Regions from separate parts of the Succinispira mobilis DSM 6222 genome, predicted to be linked through region 1. Evidence: riboswitches for the same ligand, from Rfam matches in the RefSeq annotation. Region 1 holds a riboswitch; each other region holds the start of a gene.
The links. Region 1 has a riboswitch for cobalamin ahead of SUCMO_RS0105490 (TonB-dependent receptor plug domain-containing protein). Riboswitches for the same ligand answer to the same signal wherever they lie in the genome.
Positions count from the first base shown of each region.

Region 2: another riboswitch for cobalamin. It lies ahead of cobT (nicotinate-nucleotide--dimethylbenzimidazole phosphoribosyltransferase); the one in region 1 lies ahead of SUCMO_RS0105490 (TonB-dependent receptor plug domain-containing protein).
Region 3: another riboswitch for cobalamin. It lies ahead of SUCMO_RS0103190 (methylmalonyl-CoA mutase family protein); the one in region 1 lies ahead of SUCMO_RS0105490 (TonB-dependent receptor plug domain-containing protein).
Region 4: another riboswitch for cobalamin. It lies ahead of SUCMO_RS0101525 (dynamin family protein); the one in region 1 lies ahead of SUCMO_RS0105490 (TonB-dependent receptor plug domain-containing protein).

Region 1 is NZ_KB913028.1:1,146,950-1,149,151, forward strand. It holds gene SUCMO_RS0105490 (TonB-dependent receptor plug domain-containing protein) at 1-1,139, opposite strand, end outside; cobalamin riboswitch at 1,280-1,419, opposite strand; gene SUCMO_RS0105500 (MerR family transcriptional regulator) at 1,502-2,202, shown strand, end outside.
Region 2 is NZ_KB913028.1:1,415,256-1,417,457, forward strand. It holds gene SUCMO_RS10995 (nicotinate-nucleotide--dimethylbenzimidazole phosphoribosyltransferase) at 1-218, opposite strand, end outside; gene cobT (nicotinate-nucleotide--dimethylbenzimidazole phosphoribosyltransferase) at 224-1,252, opposite strand; cobalamin riboswitch at 1,337-1,517, opposite strand; gene fsa (fructose-6-phosphate aldolase) at 1,551-2,195, opposite strand.
Region 3 is NZ_KB913028.1:660,655-662,856, reverse strand. It holds gene SUCMO_RS0103195 (carbon-nitrogen hydrolase family protein) at 1-335, opposite strand, end outside; cobalamin riboswitch at 580-756, shown strand; gene SUCMO_RS0103190 (methylmalonyl-CoA mutase family protein) at 1,158-2,202, shown strand, end outside.
Region 4 is NZ_KB913028.1:315,493-317,694, forward strand. It holds gene SUCMO_RS0101525 (dynamin family protein) at 1-1,091, opposite strand, end outside; cobalamin riboswitch at 1,410-1,562, opposite strand; gene serS (serine--tRNA ligase) at 1,788-2,202, shown strand, end outside.

The DNA.
Region 1 (2,202 bases):
TCGTCTTGGAGATAGAAAGCCCGATTAGTTAGTTTAATTCCTTGGTAGGCATCAGTGGTACCATAAGAGGTCGAAGAATACCTATTTACACGATCTTGATAATAATCAAAGCCAGCAACTACAGTATGATCTTTACTAGTATGGGTAAGTTGTTCACTAAAACCGCGTGTTTCTAAATCCATTAACCAGACTGAACCCGGATTTAAATAATTGTCATTTAAGAAATTTACATTGCGGTACAAAGAGACTTGATTTGAAAGATTTTTGCTAAATTTATTTTGATAACTCATACTTAGTTTATTATTATCTTTTTTGCCGAAATTTTTTGTAGTGGCTTTTAGCCCACCGGTTGAAGGGCGAATGTAATCGGACTTGTATTTTTGGTAATTAAAAGTTAAAGTAGAATCATCTTTAAATTTTTTGCCCAGCTTCAGATCGTAAGTATCTGTATCTACATCTTGGATAATTTTATTACCACGGCCATCTTTATAGTCGCCTAACTCATTTTTTTGAGCTGCAACTGTCCAAAAATAGTCATTAGCGTTACCTTGATTCATAATTTTATAAGTGCGTTTGTTGGCACTACCTAAAATTGTTGATAAAGAAGTAGTGCTCGAATCTTTACTAGCTTTGCGGGTGATAATATTAATTACCCCGCCGACAGCATCGGCTCCATATAGCGTAGATGCTGAACCCTTGAGCACCTCAATGCGCTCAATAGTATCCATATTGGAGAGTTCTGAAGGAGAAAAAACGCTTGAAACAGAACCATTGACATTAACGCGCATGCCATCAACCAAAACCACAATTTTATCAGAACCATTAATGTAGAGTCGGTTAGAGGTGTAATTATCACCGCTAGCACTATAATTTTGCAAGTTTACGCCAGGGACTGTTTTTAGAGCATCACCTAAATCGGTATAATGATTTTTTTCTAAATCTTCGCGGCTGATTACACTGATGTTGGCTTGAGTTTTAAAAACTTCAGTGGGCAGCTTATTGGCCGTAACAACTATTTGCTCTAGAGCAAATTCAGGTAGTTCTGAGGACGTGTTGTTAGCTAGGGCACAGGGGGTTGAGAAAATAAGACTTGATAAAATAAGGACCGATAAATGTTTGCTTACAGATGTTTTTTTCATTAAAAATTAGCACCTCTCCTAAAAATTTTAATTTCTGGCAAAATAAAAAAGCCTTTCTTAACTAAAAGAAAGGCTATATAATAAACAGCAATGCAAAAAATATGCAGTACTTTTACCAGCACCCATCTCTCGTAGGTTATTTGCTAGGAATTTGATAGGTAGTTATTCTGACTTAGATTAAGCGCAAATTGCTTGGCTTATCATTACAGTGGCGGGACCGTGCTAGAATTTCACTAGCTTATCTATTAAATCTTGCGATACCGTATCAATTATATTAAACTGTTAAATAGCTTTGTTTGTAATTTGCAACAGACAAGGTGAGTATAAACTATATACTAATAGTAGAGTAAAGGAGTTTTTTTGTGAATAAGAAAACAGAAATGTATTTTACCATAGGCGAATTCGCGAATCTTTTTGGCGTGTCTAAACAAACTTTATTTTATTATGAGCGCAATAAAATTTTCGAACCTGATTTAGTAGAAGAAAATGGCTATCGTTACTATTCTTTACATAAATATTATATTTTTGAAGTTATCATAACTTTGCGTAAATTGGGGTTACCACTTCAAGAAATATCTGATTATGTTAAAAATCGCGATCTTGATGCTCTACAAGCAATTTTTAAAAAAAAATTAAGTGAATTTGAAGAAGAAGTTCAGATTTTACTTAAAAATAAAAAAAATCTGCAGACTAAAATAAGTCGTCTTGAACAAGTAAAACAAATTAGAATAGATAAAATAACTTTAGAAAATGTGCCGAAAGAGTATTTGATTGTGGACGATTTTCGTAAAAACACTGTGTCTTTAAAAGAAAAAATAGGTTTAGTAGCTAAACACAATCTTCCCTTTGCAACTAGTAGAATTTTAAATGAATATTTAATGGGTTATATTCTAGAAAAAGAACAATTGCTTAATAATAGTTACACAAATATAAATAAAATTTTTACGCGAATTAGTGAGCCCACGGAGTACCAAAACATTACAATTAAGCCTGCGGGTTTATATGCTACGATATTTACACCGGATTGCTGTCATGCAAATTATGGTAAAGCAATAAAAAAGCT
Region 2 (2,202 bases), 270 kb from region 1:
TTTGCAAATATTGCTAAAGGTAAATCTACCTCTTGCTCCTCTTTCTTAAGCACCAAAATCTTTCTTGGAATAATTTTAGGGCTAGGATTTTCAGTAATGCCAGCTAATTTTTTAGCAATTATTTCAAAATAATGCAGACTATTTAAGGGCTTTGTTAAATTGTCGATTCTAACTTGACATTTTTTCATAGCAACAAAATCTAAGGCAGGTATTTGCATCTCAATCACTTTAAATATTCCTCCTTACTATTTTCTAAAACTTCTGTTATTCCTGTTAACATTTCCATTACAATCGATGCGCCAATAGCTTCACCTAATCTTACTTTCATATCTAAACATGGCTGCAAGCCAAGTGTATTCAACGCTATAATATGTGCTGGCTCACCTGACAAATGTGAGGCAAACATATAGTCTTTAGCATTTTTATGCATAGCTTGAGCAATTAAGGCTGAAGCAGTTGTATTTAACCCATCAATAATAACTGGACAGCTATTTGCCGCAGCCGCTAGTATCACACCTACAAGCGCCCCGATCTCAAAACCACCTACTTTAGCTAAAACATCAATACCATCTTTAATATCTGGCCTATTTATTTCCAGTCCTTTACGCACAACATCTAATTTTACTTGCATTCTACTGTCAGAAATGCCTGTCCCTCGACCTGTAATTTCTTCGGGTGACATACCTGTAAAAGCTCCCACAATTGCAGCACTTGAGGTTGTATTGCCTATACCCATCTCCCCTAAACTAAAGCAGTTATACCCATCTTTTACTTTAGAATTTACAATCTCAATCCCTACTTCAATCGCTTTTATTGCTTCTAATTTACTCATCGCTGGTCCTTCAGTAAAATCCTGCGTTCCATAAGCAATTTTACGTTGCCACAGCCCAGGTACATTCTCCATATCTCCTGCAATTCCAACATCTGCGACTACCATATCCGCTTGACAATAGTTTGCAAAAGCATTAGCACTTCCACCTTTAGCTATCAAATAATTAGCCGTCATATGCATTGTCGTTTCAATTGGATAAGCGCTAATTCCTTGCTTAGCTACCCCATGATCTGCCGAAGTTATAACCATACAATGTTTTATTGTTGTACAAAACTTATTTCCTTTGATAGCAATATATTTTCGTGCCATCTGAGCAAGTCTACCAAATTTTTTTTGCTCTAGTATAACACTACTAATATTTTCACAATTTGAAGATGGCACACTTTTAATGTTTTTTAGAGTTTTCGTCAATAAATTCATCTTTACCTCACTGTTTATCATATTCTTTATTAAAAAACAAAGAGACTTTTGAAAGTTTCCCTTCAAAAGTCTCTTTTCCACAAAAACTTTTAACAACTCAAGGCAGGTCTCCTGGCTCCCGATTCATCAATTTTACACCTTCCCCCTTAAGAGTGGCATTCGTAAAATCTCCTCGATACAGTGGTGGGCCCGCGTTTACACATTTTTCAATGCTCCTACTTCCCTATTCTTCACATTATGTGACACCTTGGTTGAAATATTCAATTGGAAATTATTATAGCATAACTCTTTGCTATGGTCAACTCTTGCTATTTTGATAATCTTGCAAAAATTTTTCTATTCCTTTATCGGTTAATTCATGCTTAATCATATCTCTGACTAGGCTAGGAGGAATTGTAGCAATATCAACTCCAGTTTGAGCCAATAAATTTATATGTTGCAAGTTTCTTACACTAGCAGCGATAACTTTTGTTTTAATTTTGTATAGTTTAAAGGTTTGTATTATTTCTTTTACTGCCTGAACCCCATCTTCACCAATATCATCTAATCGCCCCACAAAAGGACTCACATAAGTTGCGCCAGCTTTTGCAGCAAGCAATGCTTGAGCTAAATTAAAAATTAATGTTACATTTGTTTTTATACCTTTGCAAGCTAATACATTGACCGCTTTTAGTCCTTCTGCCGTAGCTGGAATTTTTATAATAATATTGGATGCTAACTTATTCAATTGTTCAGCTTCTTTAATCATCCCCAAATAATCAGTTGCTATTACTTCTGCACTTATTGGTCCAGAAACTAATCCCGCAATCTTTTTTATTACTTCAGATAACTGTTCGCCACTCTTTGCCACTAAGCTAGGATTAGTGGTAACTCCACCAACAACTCCCCAAGCTACAAACTCTTCTATTTCTTTTATTATTGCCGTATCTAAAAAAATTTCCATTCCACCG
Region 3 (2,202 bases), 490 kb from region 1:
ATTTTATAATGTCGAGCTACTATTTCTCCGCTAGCATCTATCACTAAACAGGCATTATAGGCCTGTTTAGCTGTTAATTCTGCACAACCAAGAAAAATAGTCAATTGATATTTTTTGGCCAGCGCCTTTAACGGTTCTAATTCTGAGGAATTTTCGCTTACTGGTTGATAATTGCCCGCGATACAATTCATATAATATCCTTGTAGAGCCATTTCTGGAGTTATTATCCATTTAGCGCCATTTTCAGCTGCAGTTTCTATCCCCCAACACAGTTTTTGCAAATTTTTCTCTAATGGTCCTGCTACCAAGGAAAAATGTAACAAGGCTATTTTCATTAAATATCCTCCTTTCAGGTGTTTTTTATCATTGAATATTGTATTTGTATTCCTTGTCGTTTGTTTTTTTATTCTTTTTAAGTTTATTTTATACATATTTTTTCTATTATTACAAATTTCTAAGCTCCTAACTTTGCTAAAGCTTAAAGGATATACTTATGGTAGAGTCAATATTTTTTTTATTATTTTTTGTTTTTTCTGCTTGACAATCACAAAAAGAAGATTTAGAATTAAGAACCATAAGTTAATATATTGTTGTACAGGTGCTCCTAACGGAGCTTAATAGGGAAGTTGGTGTAATTCCAACACGGTCCCGCCGCTGTAATGAGGAGCGCGTTTCACATTGCCACTGGTTTTTACTGGGAAGGCGAAACAAGCTATGAATCTAAGTCAGAAGAACTGCCTGTATCTAGCATCACTGTTTGACCTGCGAGAGACGGGGAGGAGATGTCGCGAGAATTTATTCCATAATGTTCTTTTCAGCTTGGATATTTATTGCGAATCTTTTACTGACATTTTAAACCGTCTTTCTTTAAGAAAGGCGGTTTTCTGCGTTTTTTAAGTTAGGGCCACAGGGTATTTTAACTTAGCTCCAGCATACACCATTCTTTTACCTTAACACCATCTTTATTATTTTCTTTCTCCTTGAATTTGGCGCAAGGGTGCGCCAAGCAATATTACAGCACGTTTAAAACGTGTCTAATACTTTGAGACGTTTATTGGCAGTTTAGGTAGGAGGTACTCGAACCACTCTGCTAAATAAACCAAGAAAATAGTATTCGTTCCCCCGCAAATATATAACTAAAAGGAAGGATACCGTATATGGAACAAGTAAAAGACCTTGAGAACACGGAAATTCCTGAAATCAACTTTGACGAATTTGAGGCTACTTGCTATGACCAATGGAAAGAGCAAGCAATTATTGCCCTCAAAGGTGCTGATTTTGATAAAAGTATGTTTACTAAAACATACGAGGGAATTACTTTAAATCCAATTTACCTCCCAGAAGATTTAGAAAAACTCACGCATCCGCAAACTTATCCAGCACAAGCTAGCAATCTTCGTGGGGCGCATGCCAGTGGCTATATTAGCAAACCTTGGATCATTGCTCAACAATGTGATGCTAAAAGTTTAGCAGAAGCAAACGCTGTTTTAAAACGCGAGCTATTAAAAGGAACTACTGCTGTTAGTTTTGTCCTAGATACTGCTAGCCGCAAAGGTATCGATGCTCCTGAGGCTTTAGATGTTGAATTTGCCGATAAAGGAGTTTCAGTTTCTACTTTAGCTGATTTAGAAGTTATCTTAAAAGATATTAACCTTGTTCAACAAGATTTAGCACTTTATGCAGGGGCTTCGAATATTGCCTTGCTAGCAGCTATTGCTGCTTTTGCTGAAAAACAAGGTTTTGATACACATAAATTAACTGGAGCTGTAGCAGCCGATCCGATCGGTGAACTAGCTAGTTCTGGTACTTTGGCGCGCTCTTTAGATGAATACTATGACGAAATGGCTCATAGCATTGCTTGGGCTGAAGAACATGCCCCTAATTTAAAAACTGTAATTATTGATACAGATGTTTATCATAATGCGGGTGGCAATGACGTGCAAGAAATTGGTTATGCCATGAGCACTGCGGTAACTTATATTAAAGCCATGCTACTGCGCGGGATTAGCATTGAAGCATTTTGCAAACATGTACGTTTTCACTTTAGTATTGGCGCTAACTTTTTTATGGAAATCGCTAAATTGCGTAGCGTAAAAATGATTTGGAGCCAAATCGTACAAAGTTTTGCTGGTAGCAAAGCGGCTGAGAAAATCGACTTATTTGTTAGCACCTCGACTTTCTGCCAAACAGCCTATGATCCTT
Region 4 (2,202 bases), 830 kb from region 1:
TGTTGGTTAATAATTGCCAAGAGTAAATTTTCTTTTTCGGCAATGAGCGCTTGGAGTTCTTGTTGGACAGTTAAATCTTGGCTGAGGCGGAGGATATATTTTAATTTTTGGATTTTTTTGCGCAAAGAGGCTTGTTGCGTTTGATAAAAATTAAGGCAGGCGGAAAAAAAGGCCAAGAAATTATCATTAAAAGATTGTTGATATTGGTATTTATTCAAACGTTGTAATTGTTTTAGGAGCTGAGCATTTTCGAAAGCCTGTGGTTTAAAGCTCGAAACAGCCAAAATACCAATATGGTCAATATTTTCTTGGGCGAGTTTATCGGCAATAGTAGCTTTAATTTTTAGAAGCTTCTCTAAAGCCACGCTATCACTTTTATTAACTAAAATCATCAACTTACTTTGGGGCCGCAAGTTTTTCAGCAAGAGCAGGTCGGAACGGGAAATTCCTTGCTCGTGAGCTTCTACAAACCAAAGCACAATATCGGCAGAATTTAACTGCGCTAAAGTTTTTTGGCTATCGGTATTTTCTGTAAAGTTAGGATTATTCGGTAAGGCATAGCCAGGAGTATCAAGAAAAGCTAGGTGCTCAAAAGGTTGTTTAGGAGTGCTGATAATAGTGTGACAAAGTAATTGCTGAATATTTTTTTGATAATTATCTTGGAGGGTTGCGCGGATTGTTTCGAACTCGGTAGGGGCAAGTGTAATGCTATTGCCGAAAATTCCAATTGCTAAATAAGATTCCTGGCCTTGGAGTATGTAGGTGGGAATAGTGGCATTAGCGGTTGTGGAATGTGGCAAGAGATTGGTTTGCAAAAGCTGGTTAAGAAAGCTAGTTTTACCAGAATTAAAGGCTCCGGCCAAGACCACGATATTTTTACCAACGAGGGAATTCATAGTTTTATACTGTGTGAATTTCGTGAATTCATGCATAAAATTGAAATATAATTCTGGGAAATTGGGTGGCGCATAACTTTTTAATTTTTCAGGAATACTTTTTTTAGCAATAAAACGGAGGATTAGGAAATCTTCTTTTTCTTCGATTTCTGGTTTAGGTAAGAGTTCAATTAGAAAGCGCGTAAAGTTATCCATCGCAATACCTCATTTATTTTAGCATAGAGCCATTATTTTTTAATTTTTTACCTTACTAGTTAATCGAAGCAAATTACAGTTTTATTAAGATGAGTAGGCGGATATTTTTTAGCAATAAGAAAAAACCAAAAGCAGCTTTGCCTTCCCAGGAGCAAAGCTGCTTTTGGTTTTTGGTAGGAGACTTTAAGAATGGAAAACAGATACTTTGCGTAGGTGGTTTTTAAAATAAAAAAACCTTTTCATAAGCGAAAAGGTATATAACAACAAAGTTCGAAAACTCAATTGGCACATATCTCCACCCCATCGCTCGTAGGGTATACGGTGATTTTTAAATAGGCAGATATCCTGGCTCAGAAGAAGTTAGGTCACAACCCAAATGACTAACTACTTCCTTACAGTGGCGGGACCGCATTAGCATTGCACTAATTTCCCTATTAAGCCTTACTAGGCACCTATTTGTCAGTATTTATTTTCCTAAGGGGATTATATAATATTGTGCAATTATTGTCAATAAATGTTAACAAAAAACATTTACTAAAGCGAAAAAATGCTACTTGACGCAGAATTGTAGTGGTTTGGTGCAAAAAAAATGCAAAGTAGCTATTTTTGGTTGATATATTTGGTAAATATTGATAAAATGGGTGTTATGAATAATTTGCAATTTTAGTGAGAGATAAATTTTAGGGGGCTTTACAGATGTTAGATATTAAATTTGTGCGTGAAAACTTAGACTGTGTGCAAGAGGCACTAAAAGCAAGAAACAATAGCTTGAGTTTAGAAAATTTTTCGCAGTTAGAACAAGACCGCCGGCGACTCTTACTTGAGGTAGAAAACCTCAAAAGTAAACGTAACCAAGTTTCACAAGATATTAGCAAAATGAAGCGTAATGGCGAAGATGCTAGTGAACAAATTTTAGCAATGCGTAATGTAGGCGATGAAATTGCTACAATCGAAGCGGATTTAAGAGCAGTAGAGGCGCAACTGAAAGAGATTATGTATAGCATCCCCAACATTCCTCACGGCAGTGTACCAGTTGGAAAAGATGAGCATGACAACCAACAAGTTAGGGCCCAAGGGACACCCAGAGAATTTGAGTTTCCAGCTAAACCAC